3 regions of the Paraglaciecola sp. IT1134 genome follow, and region 2 is predicted to be linked to each of the others. Evidence: predicted binding sites of a transcription regulator. Region 2 holds the regulator's gene; each other region holds the start of a gene.
What was found. Region 2 encodes LexA, which represses DNA repair genes until DNA is damaged. Its sites were predicted from a motif close to TACTGTATNNNNATACAGTA; they were not measured.
Positions count from the first base shown of each region.

Region 1: a site for LexA is predicted at 6,186-6,205, ahead of AC3RV5_RS06055 (YebG family protein). Genes of this name have one in related genera too.
Region 3: a site for LexA is predicted at 5,040-5,059, ahead of uvrD (DNA helicase II). Genes of this name have one in related genera too.

Region 1 covers NZ_CM176486.1:1,397,179-1,405,077, reverse strand. The annotation lists gene tsf (translation elongation factor Ts) at 42-914, opposite strand; gene rpsB (30S ribosomal protein S2) at 1,042-1,773, opposite strand; gene map (type I methionyl aminopeptidase) at 2,073-2,864, shown strand; gene glnD ([protein-PII] uridylyltransferase) at 3,025-5,640, shown strand; gene AC3RV5_RS06055 (YebG family protein) at 5,852-6,142, opposite strand; gene fdx (ISC system 2Fe-2S type ferredoxin) at 6,289-6,627, opposite strand; gene hscA (Fe-S protein assembly chaperone HscA) at 6,681-7,899, opposite strand, start outside.
Region 2 covers NZ_CM176486.1:5,248,803-5,256,701, forward strand. The annotation lists gene AC3RV5_RS23015 (DUF2909 domain-containing protein) at 3-212, shown strand; gene AC3RV5_RS23020 (cytochrome c oxidase subunit 3) at 295-1,176, opposite strand; gene AC3RV5_RS23025 (cytochrome c oxidase assembly protein) at 1,189-1,752, opposite strand; gene ctaD (cytochrome c oxidase subunit I) at 1,765-3,357, opposite strand; gene coxB (cytochrome c oxidase subunit II) at 3,368-4,489, opposite strand; gene lexA (transcriptional repressor LexA) at 4,881-5,504, opposite strand; gene plsB (glycerol-3-phosphate 1-O-acyltransferase PlsB) at 5,685-7,899, shown strand, end outside.
Region 3 covers NZ_CM176486.1:5,031,886-5,039,784, forward strand. The annotation lists gene lysA (diaminopimelate decarboxylase) at 1-831, shown strand, start outside; gene dapF (diaminopimelate epimerase) at 992-1,822, shown strand; gene AC3RV5_RS22010 (DUF484 family protein) at 1,819-2,517, shown strand; gene AC3RV5_RS22015 (tyrosine recombinase XerC) at 2,517-3,413, shown strand; gene AC3RV5_RS22020 (HAD-IA family hydrolase) at 3,443-4,159, shown strand; gene cysE (serine O-acetyltransferase) at 4,177-4,956, opposite strand; gene uvrD (DNA helicase II) at 5,104-7,272, shown strand; gene rarD (EamA family transporter RarD) at 7,790-7,899, opposite strand, start outside.

The sequences.
Region 1 (7,899 bases), 1.5 Mb from region 2:
GTTTATATGACATTAGCTTTTGGCAAAAGCCAATGGCACAATTATTTCTTAGCGGCAGCCATTTGAGCGGCAACTTCTGCGGCGAAATTTTCTTCTTTTTTCTCGATACCTTCACCCACTTCAAAACGTACGAAGTTAATGACTTCAGCACCTTTTGATTTAAGCAATTGCGCCACGGTCATAGACGGATCTTTGATGAAAGGTTGACCGGTCAGGCTCACTTCACCGGTGAATTTATTCATACGACCTGCAACCATCTTCTCAGCGATATCCGCTGGCTTGCCTGACTGTATAGCGATGTCGATTTGAATTTCTTTTTCTTTTTCAACAACTTCAGCCGGTACATCTTCAGGTCTGACAAATTGCGGACTAGCCGCGGCAACATGCATGGCAATGTCTTTAGCCAAGGCTTCATCACCACCTTGCAGTATGGCGATAACGCCGATACGTGCACCGTGTACGTAGGCTGCCAGGTTGTCACCTTCAACCGAAACTACCCGGCGTGGATTAATGTTTTCACCAATCTTGGCAACCAGGGTGTCACGAGCTTCGCTGACTTTAACGCCATCAACTGTGGCATTGTTTAAGGTGTCGATGTCATTGATTCTGTTAGCCGATGCCACGTCGATCAATTGCTGACCAAATTTAACAAAACCGTCATCACGAGCAACGAAATCTGTTTCACTGTTCAATTCGATCATCGTTGCCACGCCGTCGGCAACCTTGGTCAGGATCACGCCTTCGGCGGCAATACGGCCGGCCTTTTTGGCGGCTTTGGCTTGACCATTTTTACGCATATTTTCAATTGCCAGCTCAATGTCACCATTGGCTTCAACTAACGCATTTTTACAATCCAACATACCTGCAGCGGTACGCTCGCGTAATTCTTTAACTAGGGCTGCTGTCACTGCCATTGTCGTTTCCTCAGCAAAAAGTGGTACTGTTTAAGATTAAAAAACAGGGGCATCAGCCCCTGTTTAATTTTTACGTGATACACATGGGTGTATCAGCAGACTTGTCTAGCGAATGCAGAACAGCTGATTATTCAGCAGCTTCAACAAATTCACCTTCTTCAGCCTGAACTTCAATATTTTTCTCACGACCGTCGATAACCGCGTCTGCCGCTGTGTTCAAATATAATTGAACGGCACGGATCGCATCATCGTTACCTGGAATGATGTAATCCACACCATCCGGGTTTGAATTGGTATCAACGATAGAGATAACTGGGATACCCAGGTTACGTGCTTCGGTGATCGCAATGTGCTCGTGATCGGCGTCAACAACAAATAGGACGTCCGGAAGACCACCCATGTTTTTGATCCCACCTAAGCTGTTTTCCAACTTAGCCATTTCACGTTGTAACATTAACACTTCTTTTTTAGTGATTTTGTCAAACGTTCCATCTTGGCTCTGCTGCTCTAAATCTTTCAAGCGCTTGATTGATTGACGAACGGTTTTCCAGTTAGTCAACATGCCACCCAACCAACGTTTATTCACGTAGAATTGGTCACACTTGATTGCTGCGTCACGCACGGCATCGCTGGCTGCGCGTTTGGTGCCTACAAAAAGGATTTTTCCTTTTTTGGAAGCGACACTACCAACATAATTCAACGCAGTGTTGAACATTGGAACGGTTTTTTCCAAGTTGATGATGTGAACTTTGTTACGTGAACCAAAGATGAAAGGTTTCATTTTTGGGTTCCAATAACGAGTCTGGTGACCGAAGTGAACGCCTGCTTGGAGCAGATCACGCATTGATACATTTGCCATTTTAGTTTCCTTTATATGGGGTTAGGCCTCCATACATCCCAATTCTCGATCTGCATAACGTTTACCGTATAACGGTTACGTTTATGCAAACACCCCGAAAAGTGTGTCGATGTATGTGTGTTATTTAAGATTATTTCGCTGCAAATTAATCATTGGTAAACAATGATTAATTTCAGCGGGGCGCTTTATACCACGGCTGCGGGAATTATTCAAGTTTAGGATCCCTGCCCTATACACCAGCGCCGCTAAACGCTAATATAGTCACACTAGTTTTAGACCAAACAAATTAGGAAATTGAATTGCCAGCTACCATCAAAACAGCGCAAGAAATAGAAAAAATGCGCGTCGCCGGCAGACTTGCCGCAGACGTTTTGCAAATGATCGGTCCTTTTGTAAAAAAAGGCGTGACTACGGATGAATTAAATCAGATTTGTCACGATTATATCGTTAATCATCAACAGGCCATACCCGCGCCACTGCATTATGGTAATCCGCCTTTTCCAAAATCCATTTGCACCTCAGTCAACCATGTAATTTGTCATGGCATACCTGCAGACAAAAAACTCAAAGACGGCGATAGCGTGAATATCGATGTGACGGTGATCAAAGATGGTTACCACGGCGATACATCGAAAATGTTTGTGGTGGGTAAACCCAGCATTATGACTGAGCGGTTGATCCGGGTCACTCAGGAATCTTTATACATGGCCATTAAAATGGTGCGCCCTGGGATACGTCTGGGAGACATAGGCCATGTTATTCAGCAACATGCCCAAAGTAATGATTACTCTATAGTGCGGGAATATTGTGGTCATGGTATAGGGGCGAACTTTCATGAAGAACCTCAGGTCGTGCATTATGGCAAACCCAATACCGGTGAGATGTTACAAGCCGGCATGTGTTTTACGATTGAACCTATGGTGAATGCCGGCAAACGTTATTCCAAAGTTTTGCCCGACGACTGGACAGTGGTAACTAAAGATCGCAGCCTAAGTGCCCAGTGGGAACACACCCTACTTGTGACCGAAAATGGGGTCGAAATTTTGACCCTGCGCGACGACGAGCAAATCGACCGCATCATTACTCACTAATATGAATTATTTAACCTTATGATAAATAATGAATTTCTTGATGAATTGATTATTTATCCCAGGCTCTGATAACAGTTAAAAAGATAACCCTTAGTAGTTTAACTTTGTTACCCGGGAGTAAAATCCAGCTTAGGGTTCAACTTTGATAGAGGAAAGTTCATTGTCGCTTCAAAGCTTACTGCGCCAAATCAAACTTATTAGTTCAACGGATAATATCCCTGCCTTCAAGGAATGTATCAGCAACAGTTACGAGTGGCTAAATAGTGAGTTTTCCCGCTGCGATGTAGATAATTTGGTTACAAGCCGCGCTACCTTTGTCGATGCTATGCTGCGCCACGCCTGGCAGCTACTGGATTTACATAAACAAAGTCAGTTGGCGCTCATTGCAGTGGGCGGTTATGGACGGGGGCAACTGCAACCCTATTCCGATATCGACCTGCTACTGCTGAGCCCCAAAAAATTCTCGTCGGCCCAGCAAGAGCTAATGGGCCAATTTATTACTTTCCTGTGGGATATTGGTCTGGATGTGGGGCAAGCAGTACGCACCATCAAAGAAACAGTCACCCTGGCCAAAGCCGATGTCACCATAGCCACCAACCTGATTGAGGCACGTTTGCTTATAGGCAATCAGGACACTCTTGAGCAACTGAGCAAGAAAATTCACTCTCGGGGTTATTGGACCAGCAAAGATTTTTTCCTGGCAAAATCCAAAGAACAAGCCATCCGTCACTCGAAATTCAAAGGCACATCTTACAATCTTGAACCGAATGTCAAAGAAAGTCCTGGCTGTCTGCGGGATATACAAAATATTGGCTGGATCGCCAAAAAACATTTTAAAGTGCTCAAGGGCACCGAACTGGTAGAACGTGGATATTTTACCGAGGAAGAATTCCAGGAGCTGCTGGAGTGTCGCTCAACGTTATGGCGCATCCGCTTTGCATTACATTTGCAAGCCCAGCGCAGCGAAAACCGCCTGTTGTTTGATTACCAAAATGATGTGGCCAGCCGACTAGGTTATGGCGATGACGGTAAAGCCTCAGTTGAACGCATGATGAAATCATTTTTCAGGACGGTAAGGCGCATCAGTGAACTAAACGAGATGTTGCTGCAACGTTTTGGTCAGGATGTGTTGCATATCAAGGTTCAACACACAGTAGTGATCAATAATAGTTTTGAACTCGCCGATGGTTTATTGGCCATCCGTCACGACAATGTATTTACCAAACCTGAAGATATTTTGCAGTGTTTGTTACTCATCGCAGACAACCCACAAGTACAAGGATTGCATTCCACCTGTTTGCGTCAACTGCGTAATGCCAGACGGACATTCCATAGTCAGTATTATTGTGAACGTCCCGAATGCAGAACATTATTTATTAAACTGCTACAGCACCCAGATTTTTTCGGTTTAGCTTGGGACATCATGTACAAACATGGTGTCTTACAAGCCTATTTACCCCAATGGGACCATATAGTAGGCATGATGCAATTTGATTTATTCCATGCCTATACCGTTGATGAACATACCCATCGCCTGGTGAAAAATGTTTATGAATACGGCCGTCCAAGCAATATTGCGTTTCCCAGGTGCGGACGCATAGTGCGTAATTTAGATAAACCGGAATTGTTGTATATCGCCTCCATCTTTCACGATATCGCCAAAGGCCGAAATGGCGATCATTCCAAACTTGGCGCCAAATACGTAATGGAATTCTGTAAGAATCACAATATTGACGAAAAGGATGCGCAACTCATCAGTTGGTTAGTGGAAAGCCACTTGTTAATGTCTGTTGTGGCCCAACGCCGGGATATATACGATCCCGATGTGATCAACGAGTTTGCCGGTAATGTGCGTACTCATAATCGATTAAACCATTTGTACGTACTGACCTTGGCAGATATCCGGGCTACTAATGACAGCCTGTGGAATGACTGGAAAGCCACTCTGTTACGTGAGCTCTACCTGTTGACCCAGAAAGCCCTGGATAACGGCCTGGAATGCAAAGTTGCCTTGCAAGATCGCATCGATGAGCACCAGGCCAAGGCCAAAAAAATCTTACTGGATAGAGGCATTAACCAAACTCAGATTGAACAGTTTTGGACCCGTCTTAGCGATGATTACTTTGTGCGTTTTAAGCCAGAGCAAATTGCCTGGCATGCAAGTGTTATCCTGGCCTCTCATCCCATGACAGACGATTTTTTGTTGGTCGATGCCAATGAAAACACCGCAAAGTCCGGTACCGAATTGTTGGTTTTCGGTAAAGATAAAATTAACCTGTTTGCTCAGGTAGCATCGGTGCTCGATAGCCGTAATTGCTCCATTCACGATGCCCAAATCATGAAAACCCATGATGGTTATGTGTTTGACAGTTTTATTATCTTGGAACATAACGGTGATCGTATCAACTCCTCCAGTCGCCTAAAAAGCTTGACCGACGCGGTGGCCGATCAATTAAACAAGCCAGGACAGGAACACCAAAACAGACGCAAAATGTCCCGACAGATGAAGCAACTGGCTGTTCCCACTAAAGTACGTTTCTATTCCAGCCAACCGGATGTCACTCTGGTAGAACTAGAGGCTCTGGACGCGCCGGGCTTACTGGCCAAGGTAGGCAACCTGCTGGTAGAGATGCAATTTTTTCTGCGCATGGCAAAAATCACCACCATAGGCGAGCGTGCTGAAGATTTATTTATCATTAGCAACAAGCAGAATAAGGCCTTAACGCAAGACCAGGAGATCGAACTAAAAAACCGTTTAAGCCAGCTACTGGATTGAGTCAGATAAAATAGCACTTTGGCTGAAACGTTTTATTAATCTTAAGTGCACTATCATCATATTTTCAAAATACCCTCACCTCAGTGTCAAAACTCCCTTTTAACCTTGGGTAAAACGCTTGAGGGTTACTGACAAGCTCCACAGCAGACAGCAGCGAAACCGATTACGTTAGGGCAACCGGGCTAAGGTTCGACATGAATTACAAATATCACTAGGCTTTCTTTTTGCCCAGGGACACGACCTCTGCCTTTTCTTCAGATAATAGGGATTTAGCTTCTGTTCCTTTGAACAATTTCGCCACAGCATCTTTATTTTTTGACAGCATCACAGCTAAGTCTTCTAACATATTAGCTTCGAATTTCATGCCTTTGGCTTCAATATACTCAGCTAAGTTATCTGCTACATCCAGCATTTTATCGTATTGATCGGCCTCTTTTTTATCCGTGGTCACAAACTTTTCAACCCCTTTATGTTCTACAACGTACCTGGTAATGATGGTCATATTTAATTCCTGTTTGCTTGAACCCCTAAAAAGATAACACAATCACTGTGTTTATGTACAGTTAACATTTACTTAATGCCAATAACAATAAAACCAGCAAAGAGCTGGTTTTATTAAGGTAATCTGATGTAACGGCGAATGGCGTCCTAGTGGCCTTCACTCACTTGATTGACTGTGTATTTGGGTATCTCAACCACCAGATCTTCATCCTTGATGATAGCTTGACATCCCAGACGTGAATCAGGCTCCAGACCCCAGGCTTTATCCAACAAATCATCTTCCAATTCATCGCTTTCATCCAGGGAATCAAAACCTTCTCGAATGATCACATGACAAGTCGTACAAGCACAGGATTTCTCACAGGCGTGTTCTATGCCAATACCGTTTTTTAGGGCTACATCCAATACTGTTGTTCCGCTGTCAACTTCAATTACCGCGCCATCTGGGCATAGTTCCGAGTGGGGTAAAAAAATCACTTGTGGCATGCTTGCGTTTCCTCTAATGCTTGATAACTACTATACGCTTTGCGTTAAGAGCGTTAAATACTGTCTACCGAGTGACCGGCAAACGCTTGTTTTATAGAATGATCCATTCGCCGTTCTGCAAACAATTGACTGCTTTTATCTACAGCTTCAATGGCATGCTTAATCGCTTCAACATCATCACCTTTGGCTACCTCTGCCAGAAACGATAAGGCATGTTGGATGGCGTCGATCTCATCTGCTAAGAGCAACGTTTTACCATCAGTGCTCAAGGCAGCCTGCAACGCTTCCTGAACGCGGGCAGCTTCCACTTGTTGCTCTTTTAACATACGCGCTTGCATATCGCCCTGGGCGTGTTCCGTCGATGCTTTGAGCATCTCAGTAATCTGACTGTCATCCAGGCCATATGATGGCTTAACCTGAATTTGTGTTTGCACCCCGCTAGATTTTTCCATGGCGGTGACATTGAGCAAACCATCGGCGTCTACCTGAAAAGTAACGCGAATGTGTGCCGCACCGGCCGCCATAGGGGGAATTCCCTTAAGGGTGAATTTTGCCAGGGAACGGCAATCATCTACCAGTTCCCGTTCACCTTGTAACACGTGTACCATCATAGCCGTTTGGCCATCTTTAAAGGTGGTGAACTCTTGCGCCTTGGCCACAGGGATAGTCGTATTGCGATGAATAATCTTTTCTACCAATCCGCCCATGGTCTCGATCCCAAGGGAAAGAGGCAACACATCGAGCAATAACATATCGTCGTCAGGCTTGTTGCCAACCAGGATATCAGCTTGTATCGCTGCGCCAATTGCTACTACCTTGTCCGGATCGATTGAGGTCAGGGGTGTCTTGGCGAAAAATTCGCCCACCTGGGTGCGTACTAAAGGTACACGAGTAGAGCCCCCCACCATGATAACTTCCAATACCCCTTCTTTGCTCAGTTCGGCGTCTTTTAATGCGCGTCGACAGGCACGTAAGGTGGTTTTCACCTTATCAGCAATTAATTGTTCGAATACCTCTCGGGTGATATCGAGGGAATAACTGTGCCCGCTGTCATTTATTATTTCAATGGCAACCGACTGACTATCACTGAGTGTTTCTTTGGCCAGTTTGGCTTGGTCGAGCAATGTACGGTGCAGACCTTGTGAAAGTTTAGAATCCAGGCCGGTTTGCTGGCGGATATATTCCACCAGCAGCAAATCAAAGTCATCGCCGCCTAATGCAGAATCACCGCCTGTGGCTAACACTTCAAACACCCCTTTGCTTAAACGCAAT
Region 2 (7,899 bases):
GTTTGCTTATAAAAATAATAATTGGTGGATTACTTCTGTTCATGGTGTTTAGTTTGATCAAGGCGATGATCATCATGTTAAAAGATGACCCTAACCAGCCTCGTATGAGTAAATATATCGGCCGACGAGTGATGACTTCGGTGGCGATTGTGGTTGTTATTTTAATTGCCCTGGCAACCGGCCTAATTGAGCCGAATCCTCGCCCTTTTTGATGGAGGCGCGGCACTATAACACCCTTGAGTACCTGATATCAGCTGGCCTAAACCTAATTAAGCCAGCTACGCATTATACTTCTTACAAAATATACACAAAGAAAAACAACATTACCCAAACCACATCTACGAAATGCCAATACCAGCTGGCCGCCTGAAAGGCAAAGTGGTTCTCGGGGGTAAAATGTCCCTTGAAGATCCGCAGAAGCATAATGAACAAGATTATCGCCCCCAGGCTAACATGTAGACCATGGAATCCTGTTAGCAGGAAAAAGGTATTGCCATATATTCCTGATTGCAGGGTTAAATTCATCTCTTGGTAGGCGTGCATATATTCTTCAACTTGCAACACCATGAAAATCGCGCCCAACAGCACAGTAACGCCTAATGCCAATTTAAGTCTTCCGCGTTTGCCTTCTTCCAAGGCTACATGGGCAATGTGGCAAGTCACCGAGGATGTCAGCAAGATAACCGTGTTGATCAAGGGTAGACCGTACCAGCCCATAGCTTCGGTTTGTGTGCCACCCGGGGTATTAATTAGGGGCCAAATAGCTTCGAAAGCCGGCCACAGTACTTCGTTCGTTGCCACATTGTTCGAAGCACCACCTAACCATGGTATAGAGAATACCCTGGCGTAAAACAGGGCCCCGAAAAACGCGCCGAAAAACATTACTTCGGAAAAGATAAACCAGGCCATCCCTTGACGGTATGAACGTCCCAATTGCGCGCTGTATAAGCCGCTCATCGATTCGTGGATTTGATTTCTGAACCACCCAACTAACATAAAAATCAGCGTGGCGAATCCGGCCAACAGAATGTAAAGACCGTATCCCTCTGTGCCCTTGGCGCCCTCCATGACAAAGTTACCTGCACCAACTGCAATCAGGAATAATGCCACGGCACCGACAAAAGGCCAGGGGCTCTGATCGGGAACATAGTATTTTTCATATTCTGGTTGTGACATATTGTTCTCCTGTTAACCACGTTTCATTGCAATGTCCTGAGCAGCAGGCGTCACATCATATAAGGTGTATTGCAAGGTAAAATAAGTAATATCATCTGGCAGCTGCGGATCCACATAGAACTTCATGGGCATCACCACACTCTCTCCCGCTTCTAATATTTGCTGTTCAAAACAAAAACATTCGGTTTTGTTCAAAAAAATTGCCGCGGTACCAGGGGATACCGATGGCACTGCTTGCCCAATAATGCGTTTCGTGGATGGATTTCTGACCCGAAAATCAACCTGATTCATCTCTCCAGGGTGCACTTTCAACTGCCTGGTTTGGGCTTCAAACTGCCAGGACATACCGGATTGAGTCCGGGTGATAAAGTCGATGGTAATCAGTCGGCTTTCGTCCACCTCCATAGCCTCGAAAACCGCCGCACTATTGGCGGTTTTGCCATTTAACCCGGTAAGGTCGCAAAACACATCATACAAAGGTACCAGGGCAAAACCGAAACCGAACATGCCCACCACGATAGCCAGTAGTTTAACCACCATCTTATTGTTTTTATTTTGCTCGGCATTCCCTGACATGGTTAAGAACCTTTATTTCACTACAGGCGGTGTTTCGAAGGTATGGTAAGGCGCGGGTGAGGGTATTTCCCACTCCAATCCTTCAGCTCCTTCCCATACTTGGGCAGACACCGGCTCGCCCTGTTTGCGACACGCCTTGATCAGCAACGCCAGGAATATAAACTGTGACAAACCAAAGGCGAACCCGCCTAAACTGATCCACTTATTAAAATCGGCGAACTGCAAGGCATAATCTGGAATACGACGGGGCATGCCCGCCAAACCGACAAAATGCATGGGGAAAAACAGTACGTTGACCGACACCAATGAGCACCAGAAATGCCATTTGGCCAAAGTGATATCAAACATTCTGCCCGTCCATTTGGGCAACCAATAATACACCGCCGCCATAATGGAAAAAATCGCCCCCGTTACTAATACGTAGTGGAAATGCGCGACCACAAAATAGGTATCATGGTACTGGAAATCCACCGGTGTAATAGCCAACATCAAGCCTGACAAACCGCCTATGGTAAATAATACGATAAAGGCCAGGGCGAACAACATAGGCACTTCAAAGCTCAGGGAGCCGCGCCACATTGTCGCCACCCAGTTAAAGACCTTCACGCCTGTTGGCACCGATATCAACATGGTGGCCAGCATAAAGAACATTTCGGCGAATACCGGCATGCCCGTGGTGAACATATGGTGAGCCCACACAATAAAAGACAGCAGTGCGATGGACGTGGTAGCGTAAACCATAGAGGCATAACCAAACAACTTTTTGCGGGAAAAGGTCGGAACGATTTGGGAGATAATGCCGAAGGCCGGCAAGATCATAATATACACCTCGGGGTGTCCAAAGAACCAGAAGATATGCTGGAACATAACGGGATCGCCGCCGCCGGCCGCATCGAAAAAGCTGGTCCCGAAAAACTTGTCAGTCAGTACCATAGTAACGGCCCCAGCTAGCACGGGCATAACGGCAATCAACAAAAATGCCGTTATCAACCAAGTCCAGACAAACAAAGGCATTTTCATCCAGGTCATGCCCGGGGCGCGCATGTTAAAGATAGTGACGATGACGTTGATCGCCCCCATGATCGACGAAATCCCCATGATATGCACCGCAAACACGAAAAAGGCGGTGCTGTCATTGCTGTAGGTGGTCGACAGAGGTGCGTAGAACGTCCAGCCAAAAGCCGGCCCTCCGCCTTCTAAAAATAATGATGAAAGCAAAATCAGAAAGGCAAATGGCAGGATCCAAAAACTCCAATTATTCATCCGCGGTAACGCCATATCCGGCGCACCGATCATCATAGGTATCAACCAGTTTGCCAGACCCGTAAAGGCCGGCATCACGGCCCCAAACACCATGATCAAACCATGTACCGTGGTCATCTGATTAAAAAAGTTCGGGTCGACAATCTGTAAGCCAGGTTGAAATAGTTCCGCGCGGATCACCATGGCCATGGCGCCACCGGTTAAAAACATAATAAAGGCAAACCATAGGTACAAAGTGCCAATGTCTTTATGGTTGGTGGTGTAAAGCCAACGCGTTATCCCTTTTGGGATCTGATGTGCATGATGTTCGTCATGCACAAGTGTTTCGGTTGCTGTGCTCATGGTCGTCCTCTTATTGCCCGTTCATGGCTGCGTTGATGTCTTTAGCTTGCACTAAGTCGCCTGTGTTATTACCCCAAGCATTACGCTCATAAGTAATGACAGCAGCGATATCAGACATGCCCAGTTGTTTGGCGAAAGCAGCCATGGCGGTGCCAGACTTACCGTTTAATACAATATTGATGTGCTCCGCCATATCATTGAGTGCGATTGTGCTGCCTTTCAATGCTGGGAAAACCCCGGGAAGGCCTTCACCATTTGGCATATGACATGCCGCACAATTAGCCATATAGACATTTTCGCCCGTTGCCATCAGGTCTTCCTTGGACATGTTCATGGACAGCAGACGCTGCTCTTCGGCTTGGGCTTGCTGCTGCACTGCTTCTTGTTTAGCTATCCATTGGTCATATTCCGCTGGCTCTTTAGCAATCACCACTATGGGCATGAAACCGTGATCCTTGCCGCATAATTCGGCGCATTGACCACGATAAACGCCGGGTTCATTGACCTTAGCCCAGGCGTCATTGATAAACCCGGGGTTCGCGTCCTGTTTAATCGCAAAATCCGGCACCCACCATGCGTGGATAACATCATCAGAGGTTATCAAGAAACGCACCTTCTTATCGGTGGGGATTACCAGGGGCCGATCGACCTCTAACAAATAATTTTCGCCTTTAGCTAACTTACCGGAAATCTGCTCTGGTTGAGTGGCAAGCCTTGAATAATATTCGACATCATTATCCATATACTTGTAATTCCACTTCCATTGAGAACCCGTAATCAAGATAGTGACATCAGGCTCGCTGGCATCTTCCATGGCAATTAGGGTTTTGGCGGCCGGCACGGCCATGATAATAAGAATAATAAAAGGAATGACTGTCCAGGCGATTTCGACTTTGACACTTTCATGGAAATTGGCTGGTTTCGCACCTTTTGATTTACGATGAAACAGCATGGCGTAAAACATGGCCCCAAACACAACTATCGCTATTCCCACGCAGATTAAGAACATCAGCATATGCAGATCGTAAACCTCGACACTGAGATCTGTTACTCCCTTGCGCATATTCAATTGATATTGATCCGCACCCGACACTGATTCTGCGAAAGCTGAAGTTGTTATGAACGTGCCCATAGCCGCTCCAACCCTTAACAAAATTTTATTCACTCGACACCCCTATCTGCCAAACGCTCTTTACTTTTTGCCAAAAAAAGCACCCTTGAATGATGTATTGCACATTTTAGGCTTAGAATAAGACAGGCTTGTTATGCATTTGTTAACTGAACACTAAGAATTACTCAAAAAGGGGCCAAGAGTCCAGTGTTTTTGATTATTTTATATCCAAACGAACATTTTTTAATCAAGTTATCAGTGGCTTAGGTTGATACTTTTGCAACAAAGCGGAGGGCGAGCCAGGTAGGTTGGGCAGTCCAATCGGCGTATTAACTGGGTTCAGTGATGTTAGCGCCAAATCGACAGAGTGATGAAAGGATCTCTCATCACTCTAAATAAAGTTTGAAAAAAATTACATCCAGTCAGCGTTGCGAATAACCCCTACGGCAATCCCTTCAATATTGAAGGGCTGAGTAGCCAAGTCCACAACGATAGGTTTAAAGTCATCGTTTTCAGCATGCAGCAGAATCTGACGTCCTTTTTTCTCTAATCTTTTAACAGTCACATCGTCGTCTAAACGGGCCACAACAACTTGGCCATTGTGCACGTCAGTGGTTTTATGCACGGCTAATAGATCACCATCTAAAATACCGATATCTTTCATGCTCATGCCATTTACGCGCAATAGGAAATCTGCACTGGGCTTAAATAATGCTGGATCCACTTTGTAATGGCCTTCAACATGCTCTTGAGCGAGTATCGGTTCACCGGCTGCTACCCGTCCGATCAAAGGCAAACCCAGGTCTTCCAGTTGATCTTCTAGGGGCGTGGTTAGTTTTATCCCTCTGGATGTACCGGGCAAGATTTCGATCACCCCTTTGCGGGCCAAGGCTTTAAGGTGTTCTTCGGCCGCATTGGCGGATTTGAAACCCAAATTACGGGCAATTTCTGCTCGAGTCGGTGGCATACCGGTCTCCAACATAGTGTTTTTGATCAATTGCAGTACTTCTTCTTGACGGGGAGTTAGTGGACGCATAAACAGCCTGTTATTTCATACAGTTTAACTGTGAGTATATACAGTCGTTAGCAGATCTCAAATTTTTGTTGAGATAATGAGTTAGCCCCGAGATATTTAGGCCAAATCCTTTGCCAGTCAATAAAAAATGAAAATGTCGTGTTATCCTAGATCTGTCGACAATTCTCAAGGTAAAAATCTATGGTCTGGCTGCATAAATTGCTGCTTGCATTCATTTCGGTTCCGGTAAAGTGGCTGGTAAAAGTCAACAGTATTCCCACTGACATCGAAACCGAGTTGGGTATCGATAAAAATAAAACCATCATCTATTTGCTACGCACCCATTCGGTAACCGATCAGCTGGCCTTGAAAATGTCTACTAACTCTTTGGGCTTACCTAAACCGACGGACAACATTCACATTGCCGGTCACGAGTTAGCAGCTTGCCTGTTTTTGCAACAACCCCGTTCGGTGCTGACTCGAAGAGTCAAAATCACCAATATCGCTGACGATGTGACTCGATTATTTCAAATACACCGGGATAATCCGGATCTCGATCTGCAAATTGTGCCCGTATCTATTTTTTGGGGCCGGGCCCCTGGGCGCAAATTTTCTGGCTGGTCAGATGTCATCGCTCATCAGGTCTCTCCCAGTTGGTTACGCAAATTTTTTATTGTATTGTTTTTAGGTCGGGACAATTTTGTCTGCTATAGCAAAGCCGTTTCATCACGTACCATGGCAGATCTTCCCGGCTCAGATGAAGAAATTGGTCACAAATTGATCCGCTTAGCCGGCACCCATTTTCACCGTCGTCGTCAAAACCTGATCGGCCCGACATTACTTGAGCGTCAGGAGCTATATAATAGCGTTTTGGGCGCAGATTCCGTGCGCCGGGCGATTGATGAAGAAGCCAGAAGTAAACAATTATCTCACCAACAAGCCCAGTTACGAGCGCGCAAATATGTGACCGAGATTGCCGCAGATTACCGTGAAGGCTTAGTGCGGCTAGGAGATCGCCTGCTGACCAAAATATGGCACAAGGTATACAACGGCATAGAGGTAAGACATGCAGACAAAGTGCGCACGCTGGCGCAAACCGGCCACGAGATCATTTACGTACCCTGCCATCGAAGCCATATGGATTACTTGCTGCTGACTTATGTGATTTATCATCAGGGTTTGGTCACCCCGCATATTGCCGCTGGCATTAACTTGAATTTCTGGCCGGTAGGTGGAATTTTACGCCGGGGCGGGGCATTTTTTTTACGCCGCAGCTTTGCCGGTAACAAGCTCTATAGCGCCGTATTTCGCGAGTACCTTGAATTACTGTTTAACAAGGGATATTCAGTCAAATATTACCCAGAGGGCGGGCGCAGTCGTACTGGTCGTTTGTTACCGCCAAAAACCGGCATGTTAGCTATGACACTTCAGGCATTAGTCAAGGGCATCAACCGTCCAGTTAGCATAGTGCCAGTTTACATAGGTTACGAACACGTCATGGAAGTGGCTAGTTACCTGAAGGAGCTCAAAGGTACAGACAAAAAGAAAGAGTCGTTCTTTCAGGTGTTTTCCGCAATACGCAAACTGAAAAATTATGGCAACGGCTTCCTCAATTTTGGCGAACCTATTAATTTAACTAATTATCTCGATAGCCAGCTACCGGATTGGCGCGACGCCCAAGCTATGCAAGATGACAAAAAGCCGCGCTGGCTCACTCCAGTGGTCAATACGCTGGCAAACGACGTCATGGGTAAAATCAACCAGGCGGCTGCAGTCAGTGGTATGTCTTTGTGCGCTATATGTTTGTTGTCAGCCAAGAAACACGCCATGGCTGAAAACGAGCTCGCGCTGGCGATGGATCATTATATCCAGCTGTTGAATGTCGCTCCTTTTAGCGAGCTGGCCACCTTTCCCACCAGCAGTGGCAAGCAGCTTTTGGAAAACACTTTGAAACTCAACAAGTTTGAAGTCAGCCTAGATGGTTTTGGCAAGATCATTTCCCTTAAGCCCCACAATGCCGTTGCCCTAACCTACTACCGCAACAATATTCTGCATCTATTCGCCTTACCCGGCCTTATCAGTGCCATAGTTTTTGCCTATAACGGTTTAGAAAAAAGCAAAATAATGGCCTTGGTGGCACAGTTGTACCCGTTGCTGCAAAGAGAGCTTTTTATATACATGAGCCAACAACAAGCTCTGGAATATAGTGAGTCTTTATTGGTGCACATGCAGGCTATGGGTTTGTTACGCCTAAAAGGGCGAAAAATAATGCCACCAGCGGCGGCCAGTAAAGAATTTTATTCTACCTGGATCCTTAATCGTAGCATCCAGGAAACCCTGCAACGCTACGCCACCGTGTTGACTATTCTAGCCTCTGAAAGTACGATCAGTCGTGGTCGATTGGAAAAACAAAGCC
Region 3 (7,899 bases), 220 kb from region 2:
AACAAGGTTGCCCCTATTTCTATCCGGGTCAATCCTGATGTCGACGCCAAAACTCACCCTTACATATCAACAGGTCTTAAAGCCAATAAATTTGGTATCGAACGCGAGCAAGCTGTTGCTGTCTACCGTCATGCCGCCTCATTACCAAATCTGGCTATCAAGGGTATTGACTGTCATATCGGCTCTCAGTTAACAGAAGTAGCCCCTTTTGTTGATGCATTGGATAAGTTATTGGTATTGATTGATGAATTAGCCTTGGCAGGGATCCACTTATCTCATCTGGATGTAGGTGGCGGTCTGGGAGTTACCTATAAAGACGAAACCCCACCCCATCCCATTCAGTACACCCAGGCTATCGCTCAGCGCATGCAAGATCGTAGCGACCTCATGTTAATTTTTGAACCGGGTAGAGCGATCATGGCCAACGCAGGCGTGTTACTCACCAAAGTCGAGTTTCTCAAGCAGGGAGCAGAAAAAAACTTTGCCATAGTCGACGCAGCCATGAATGACTTGATACGCCCCGCCTTGTATTCGGCCTGGCAGAATATCATTCCACTGGATATTGGCTTGACCCGCCAACCAGCGGTCTATGATGTGGTTGGGCCCATCTGCGAAACCGGTGATTTTATTGGCAAGTCTCGGGAATTAGCCATAGCAGCCGGTGATTTATTGGCGGTACGAAGCGCCGGAGCATACGGTTTTGCCATGGCCTCGAACTATAATAGCCGCTGTAAAGCCCCAGAAATCATGGTTGACGGTAAACAAAATATAGTGGTGCGTCAGCGTGAAAAATTTGAGGACCTGTGGCGGGGTGAATCCACACTGACTTAAAATCAAGCTGTCAAGATAGCCCACTTTTTATGTTAATTTCTGTAGGCTTTATCAAAGACATGGTCAGTTATGCTACGAAATGTTATAACCTTAATAATAAATGTTTGGAACAAGACGTAATTCCGCTTTCAAACAACAGATTTTGATGTAAGTAGCAAACATGCAAGTTCAGTTTTCAAAAATGCACGGCTTGGGCAATGATTTTGTCGTTATCGATAATGTCACTCAAAATGTATTTTTCACAAAAGATAAAATTAAGCAATTAGCGGATCGTAATTTCGGCATCGGCTTCGACCAAATGTTGCTGGTCGAACCGCCTTACGATCCGGAGCAAGATTTTCATTATCGGATTTTTAATGCCGATGGCTCAGAAGTATCACAATGTGGTAACGGTGCGCGCTGCTTCGCGCGTTTTGTGAAGATGAAAGGCTTGACGAATCGAAATAAGATTGTGGTCAGTACCAAGGCTGGACGTCTAGTCCTGTATCACGAGCGGGACGGCCAGATAACCGTAAACATGGGTGTACCAGAGTTTGAACCAGCGCAGATACCCTTGGTCGCCAACAAACAAGAAAATATCTATATTATCCGCGCCCAGGAGCAAACATTTTTTTGTGGGGCAGTGTCTATGGGCAATCCCCATTGTGTGCTGTTAGTCGATGATGTAGCCAATACCGATGTCAATGGCATTGGCCAGTTACTATCCGGCCATGAGCGCTTCCCTGAGGGTGTCAACGTTGGTTTTATGCAGATTATTAGCCCACAGCACATTAAACTGCGGGTTTTCGAGCGCGGTACGGGTGAAACCTTGGCCTGTGGTAGTGGTGCCTGTGCGGCAGTAGCCGTGGGCCAAATGCAGAACAAGCTGGCAAAGGAAGTCACAGTGGAATTACCCGGTGGCAACCTTAAAATTCGTTGGCAGGGGCCGGACAATATATTAAAAATGACGGGCAATGCGGAACACGTTTTTGATGGAACTATAATGTTATGAAGGACACTTCTGGACAGCAAAAAAGTACGTTAAATGTCGCGCCTTCCTTTGCTGGATCAGATGCCATGACAGAGGATCAGGTGGCTAAATATTTAATCACACATCCAGAATTTTTTGTCACCCACCCCCAATTGCTGGAACAATTAGAAATCCCCCATATCCATAAGGGTAGCGTGTCACTGGTGGAGCGCCAGAGTGAACAACTGCGTCACAAGGTGCGGCAGTTAACTAGCAAGCTGAGCCAGCTCATTGCCATCGCTAAACAAAATGAAGAAATTTATCGTATTTATGCCGATCTCAATCTGCGCATATTACGCTGTACCGACATCAGCGAGGTGCAAATGGTGCTGGCCGAGGTGATGCAAGATCAACTCAACCTTTCATCGGTCGCCCTTAAACCTTACAAGGGTGCCTTGGCTTTACCTGAAATTCAGCGTAAGTTATTTTCCGAGAAGCGTTTTAAAGACAATGGGTTCTTTTTCGGTCGTCTCAGTGAGCACGAAAAGAAGTTATTGTTTAATGATCAGGAAGCCGGATCCGTGGCCTTATTGTTACTTGGCGCTCAAGGTGAATTAGGCATATTAGCCATTGGCAGCAAGGATCCCGGGCACTTTAATCCAGACATGGACACTTTGTTGATCACTCAATTGCAGCAATTTTTAAGTATATTGTTGCCCAAACTTCTGGATTATTAATGATGTTGCAGCCAAGCCTGCAGCCCCTGTTGGACAATTATTTTGCCCATTTGAAATATGAGCGCAACTTGGCCAGCAAGTCCATTGAAAATTATCAACGTCAACTTGCTGTAGTTGTCACCCAATTGACTATTCAATCATGGGCGGAGCTAAAAATGGAAGATGTGCGACTGATACTCAATCACGCCAGACGTCAACAACTCAGTCCCAGGAGCATCGCCCTTAGATTGTCCGCCTTGCGCACTTTTTGCTCTTATCTGGTGAATCAAAATATTTTAAACTGCAATCCAGCCAAGGCATTACAGGCCCCAAAGGCCGGACGCCCTCTGCCCAAGCAGCTGAATGTGGATGAAATGCACCAGTTATTGGAATTCAAGGATGACTCACTCTTAGCCTTACGAGACAAGGCGATGCTGGAATTAACCTACAGTTGTGGCCTGCGCCTGTCAGAACTGGCCGAACTTAATCTGACAGATCTCACTGCTGATAATCAATTAAGGGTGATGGGCAAGGGCGGCAAAGAGCGGATTCTGCCCGTAGGCAAAATCGCCCAGACGTGTTTGAAAAAGTGGTTAGCTGTCCGGCCTTCCCTCGCACAGCCAGAGGAACCCGCCCTGTTTATCAGCAAACACCTAAGGCGTATCAGCACCAGGCAAATTGCTAAACGCATGCAGCTGTGGGCCAAACACCAACAGCTGGATCAACATGTTAACCCACACAAATTGCGCCATTCCTTTGCCACCCATTTGCTGGAGTCCAGCGGTGATTTACGTGGCGTGCAAGAATTGCTCGGCCACGCCAATTTATCCACCACACAAATTTATACACACTTGAATTTTCAACACCTCGCTCAGGTATATGACGGTGCGCATCCAAGAGCCAAACGCCGCACCTAAGATCAGCCCTCAGGAACGAATAACGCAACATGATATTTTATCGCCAACTACAAAAAATTTCCGCCATGAGCTTTGATCTAGATGACACCCTGTACGATAACCACGCTTATATGCTCAAGGCCGAACAAAAATTAATAAGCTTTTTACAGCAACACAATCCCCCTGAAACAACCACTGACAGTCAGTACTGGCGACAACACAAACTGGCCGTACTCGACGCAAACCCCCAACTACACAGCGATATGGGCCAGCTGCGCAGACAGACTTTAATCCGGGGATTAGCTCAGTTGGGACATAAGGGACAGCAGCTGAACAAAGCAGTAGAGGAAGCATTTGCATTTTTCTATCACCAGCGCAGTAATTTCAAGGTAAGCAGTGAAGTTTGTAAAATACTGGATAACCTCGCCGCTCAGGTGCCGCTGGTGGCGATCACTAACGGCAATGTAAATCTGAGCCAAATTGGCATAGCCGAATATTTTCAGACAAGCTATCACGCCAATCTTACCTTACCGATGAAACCCAATAGCAACATGTTTAATGCCGCCCAACAATTTCTGCATTGCCAGGCGGGTGAAATATTGCATGTTGGTGACAATTTACACAAAGACATACAGGGCGCCAAGCTGGCTGGTTTCAGTTGCGCATGGTATGCGTGTAATCGCAGCATGTCCCTGGCCAATGAATCCGGCAGTTTGCTGCCCGACATTCAGTTGGCCAGCCTTGATGAGCTTCGCACTTTGCTCTAGGTTGGCCTTGGCCGCGGTTAATCTTCTAGTACGTTTTGACGCATGGTTTGGCAGGGGTTGGAACAACTGGGTTTTCCTACTATTTTTGCCGGCACGCCAGCCACAGTGACGTGGGCCGGCACATTATTCAGCACAACACTACCGGCACCCACTTTCGCGCCTTGCCCAATCTCAATATTGCCTAAAATCTTGGCCCCCGCCCCGATCATCACACCTTGGCGAACTTTAGGATGACGATCTCCGGTTTCGTTACCCGTGCCGCCTAATGTTACTGACTGCATAATCGACACGTTATCTTCGATCACTGCGGTTTCTCCCACCACTATGCCCGTGGCATGATCAAACATCACGCCCTGTCCTATATAGGCGGCGGGATGAATATCCACCGACAATACTTCGGAGCTTCTGCTTTGAATAAATAACGCCAACTCTTGTTTGTTGTTTAACCACAGAAGATGAGCATAGCGATGTACTTGAATGGCGTGAAATCCTTTGAAATACAACAACACAGTCAAATAAGATTTGACCGCCGGATCCCGCTCAAACACCGCTTGGATATCATGCATAGTAGCCTCAATCAATAGCGGGTGGGTGGTGTAGACATGGGCGAGCATACTGCGCAAGGCCGGCGCAGTCATCACTTCGTCAGACAGTTTGTTAGCTAGAATGAACCCCAGTGAAGATGCAAAATCAGGTTGTTTAAGCACGCATTCCAAGGCATAGGTAGCTAACAATGGTTCATTTTCAACCAGTTCGTGGGCTTCGTGTTTAAGTTGTTGCCAGAAATCTAGTTTCACAAATTTCACCTTATGTTCGCTCATCTATACAGTGTAAATAGCCAGCACAGATATGCCTAATTCTGATTAAGAACAAAATGATTAAATGTATAAAAACACAGTATAACTGCTATACTGGCCCGATGATTTTCCAGCCTTTTTATCTCCATGGATGTATCTCGACTTTTAGAACAACTGAATGACAAGCAGCGCGACGCCGTAGCTTCTCCCGCCTCAGACATGTTAATACTGGCCGGAGCCGGTAGTGGCAAAACCCGGGTATTAGTGCATCGTATTGCCTGGTTAATGGACGTGGAAGGTGTCGCTCCCTGGGGCATACTGGCGGTGACCTTTACCAACAAGGCGGCCCGGGAAATGCGCGGCCGCATCGAGCAGCTCCAGGGTAGTGCCTTAAGCAATATGTGGATTGGTACCTTTCATGGCATAGCCCACCGCTTGTTGCGTACCCATTACACTGAAGCCAAACTGCCACAAAATTTTCAGATATTGGACTCAGATGATCAATATCGCCTGGTTCGCCGGGTCATCAAAAGTATGAATCTGGATGAAAAACAGTGGGCCCCCAAGCAACTGCAGTGGTACATCAATGGCAACAAGGATGAAGGTTTACGTGCCGAGCACATCGAAACCCACGGTGACGTTAATCAACAAACTTTGCGCGATATTTATCACACCTATCAACAAACCTGCGATCGTGCTGGTTTGGTGGACTTTGCCGAATTACTGTTAAGAGCTCATCAGTTGTGGCTGCAAAACCCAGCCATATTGCAACACTATCAACAGCGTTTTCGGGCCATTCTGGTAGACGAATTCCAGGATACTAACAACATCCAGTATGCCTGGTTACGTCTGCTGGCGGCACCGAGTAATAACATGATCATTGTGGGCGACGACGACCAATCTATTTATGGCTGGCGTGGCGCAAATGTGCAGAATATCCAACATTTTTTAAGGGATTACCCCCAGGCTAAAACCATTCGCCTGGAGCAAAACTATCGCTCCACGGGCAATATCCTCAAAGCCGCCAACGCCGTCATTGATAACAACCAGGGCCGTCTAGGCAAAGAATTATGGACGGATGGCGCCGAGGGCGAACAGATTTCACTCTATGCCGGTTTTAATGAATTAGACGAAGCCCGCTTTACCGTATCGCGCATTAAAGACTGGCACAGCCAGGGCAATGCATTAAGTGATTGTGCAATCTTGTATCGTAATAATGCCCAATCCCGGGTGTTAGAAGAAGCCCTGTTGCAAGAGTCTGTTGCCTATCGTATCTATGGTGGTTTACGCTTCTTTGAACGTCAGGAAATACGAGATGCCCTGGGATATTTACGTATTATCAACCAGCAAATTGACGACGCCGCTTTTGAGCGTGTAGTCAATACCCCCTCTCGGGGAATTGGTGATCGTACTTTGGCGCAAATACGCGAGGTGGCCAAGGAAACCGAACAATCTATGTGGCAGTCATGTCTGCAATTGTTACGTGAAAAACGTCTTACGGGCCGTGCTGCCAATGCGTTACAGGCCTTTATCGATTTAATTCTGCAGCTGCAAAAGGACGTACTTGACCAACCCCTGGATTTACAGGCGGATCATGTGATCAAACATTCGGGTCTGTATGCTATGTACCAGGCCGAAAAAGGTGAAAAAGCCCAAGCCCGTACCGAAAACCTGCAAGAGCTAGTCACAGCGTGCAAGCAATATGCGCCGCCAGAGGAAGCTGAAGATATGACACCCTTATCGGCCTTTTTAGCTCATGCCTCATTGGAAGCGGGTGAAGCCCAGGCAGATAAACATCAAGATGCGGTTCAGATGATGACTATTCACAGCGCCAAAGGCTTAGAATTCCCTCTGGTGATCCTAGCCGGTGTGGAAGAAGGCATGTTCCCTAGCCAAATGAGTAATGACGAGCCGGGTAAAATTGAAGAAGAGCGCCGGCTTTGTTATGTGGGCATGACCCGAGCCATGCAGAAGCTATATATCACCTATGCGGAGAGCCGCAGGGTATATGGCCAGGATAAATATCATACCCCGTCGCGATTTATCAAAGAAATCCCCGGGGACTGTATTGAAGAGGTCCGTTTACGCACCACTATTTCCCGTCCCGCGCAAAATCGCTTTCAACCCGTAACAACCCACACTGCCTTTGAATCTACCGGATTTAAACTGGGGGAACGGGTTGCGCACCGTAAGTTTGGCGAAGGCACTGTGCTCAATTATGAAGGCAGTGGTGAACACGCCAGAGTTCAGGTGAATTTTGAGGAGCTGGGTAGCAAATGGCTGGTATTATCCTTTGCTAAATTAACCAAATTATAGTGGGCACTCTCTCTGCTGAAGCCCTGTCATCTGTTTTGCACAACATGGCCCAGCCGAAAAAGTTTAATAAACGGACGGCTTATTCCGCAAAAAGTACTGATAATATAGGACAGCGCAGACAGCATGCAAGAGATCACCAAGCTGATCAAGCTTGCTAAGTTAAGCCGGTTTGCGCCATAGTCGATTACACTCTGCCCGAGGCCCCTCATGCCGGGCTATCGATTTTGCCATGGATTTGTTTTTGTCTACCATAGTAGTCACGGTGCATCCTACGGCCCGTTCTGGCGGCGAAGAATTTTGTGTATTTATGCCAAACGTCTGCATTGATGCAGCGTTTGGCTGCTCGATAGTTTTCGACAAATGCTCGCCAGTCAAACCTTGAGATTCGAAGGTAACAGCTTTAATTGCAAAGTCAGCATTGCTGTGACTGAACTAGATGAGGGCGGTGTAAAAGGTATGATACGCCGGGCCGAGCAACACTTGTATACGGCCAAAAAAAACGGGCGTAATAAGGTGATTATTGACCACGAATTGCCACGACCAGTTTGCGAGCCTGATGATAGTGGCGTAACGAATCGTAGCTAAATATGCCCAGGGCCAGCCATACAAAGGCAAACATCACCAAAG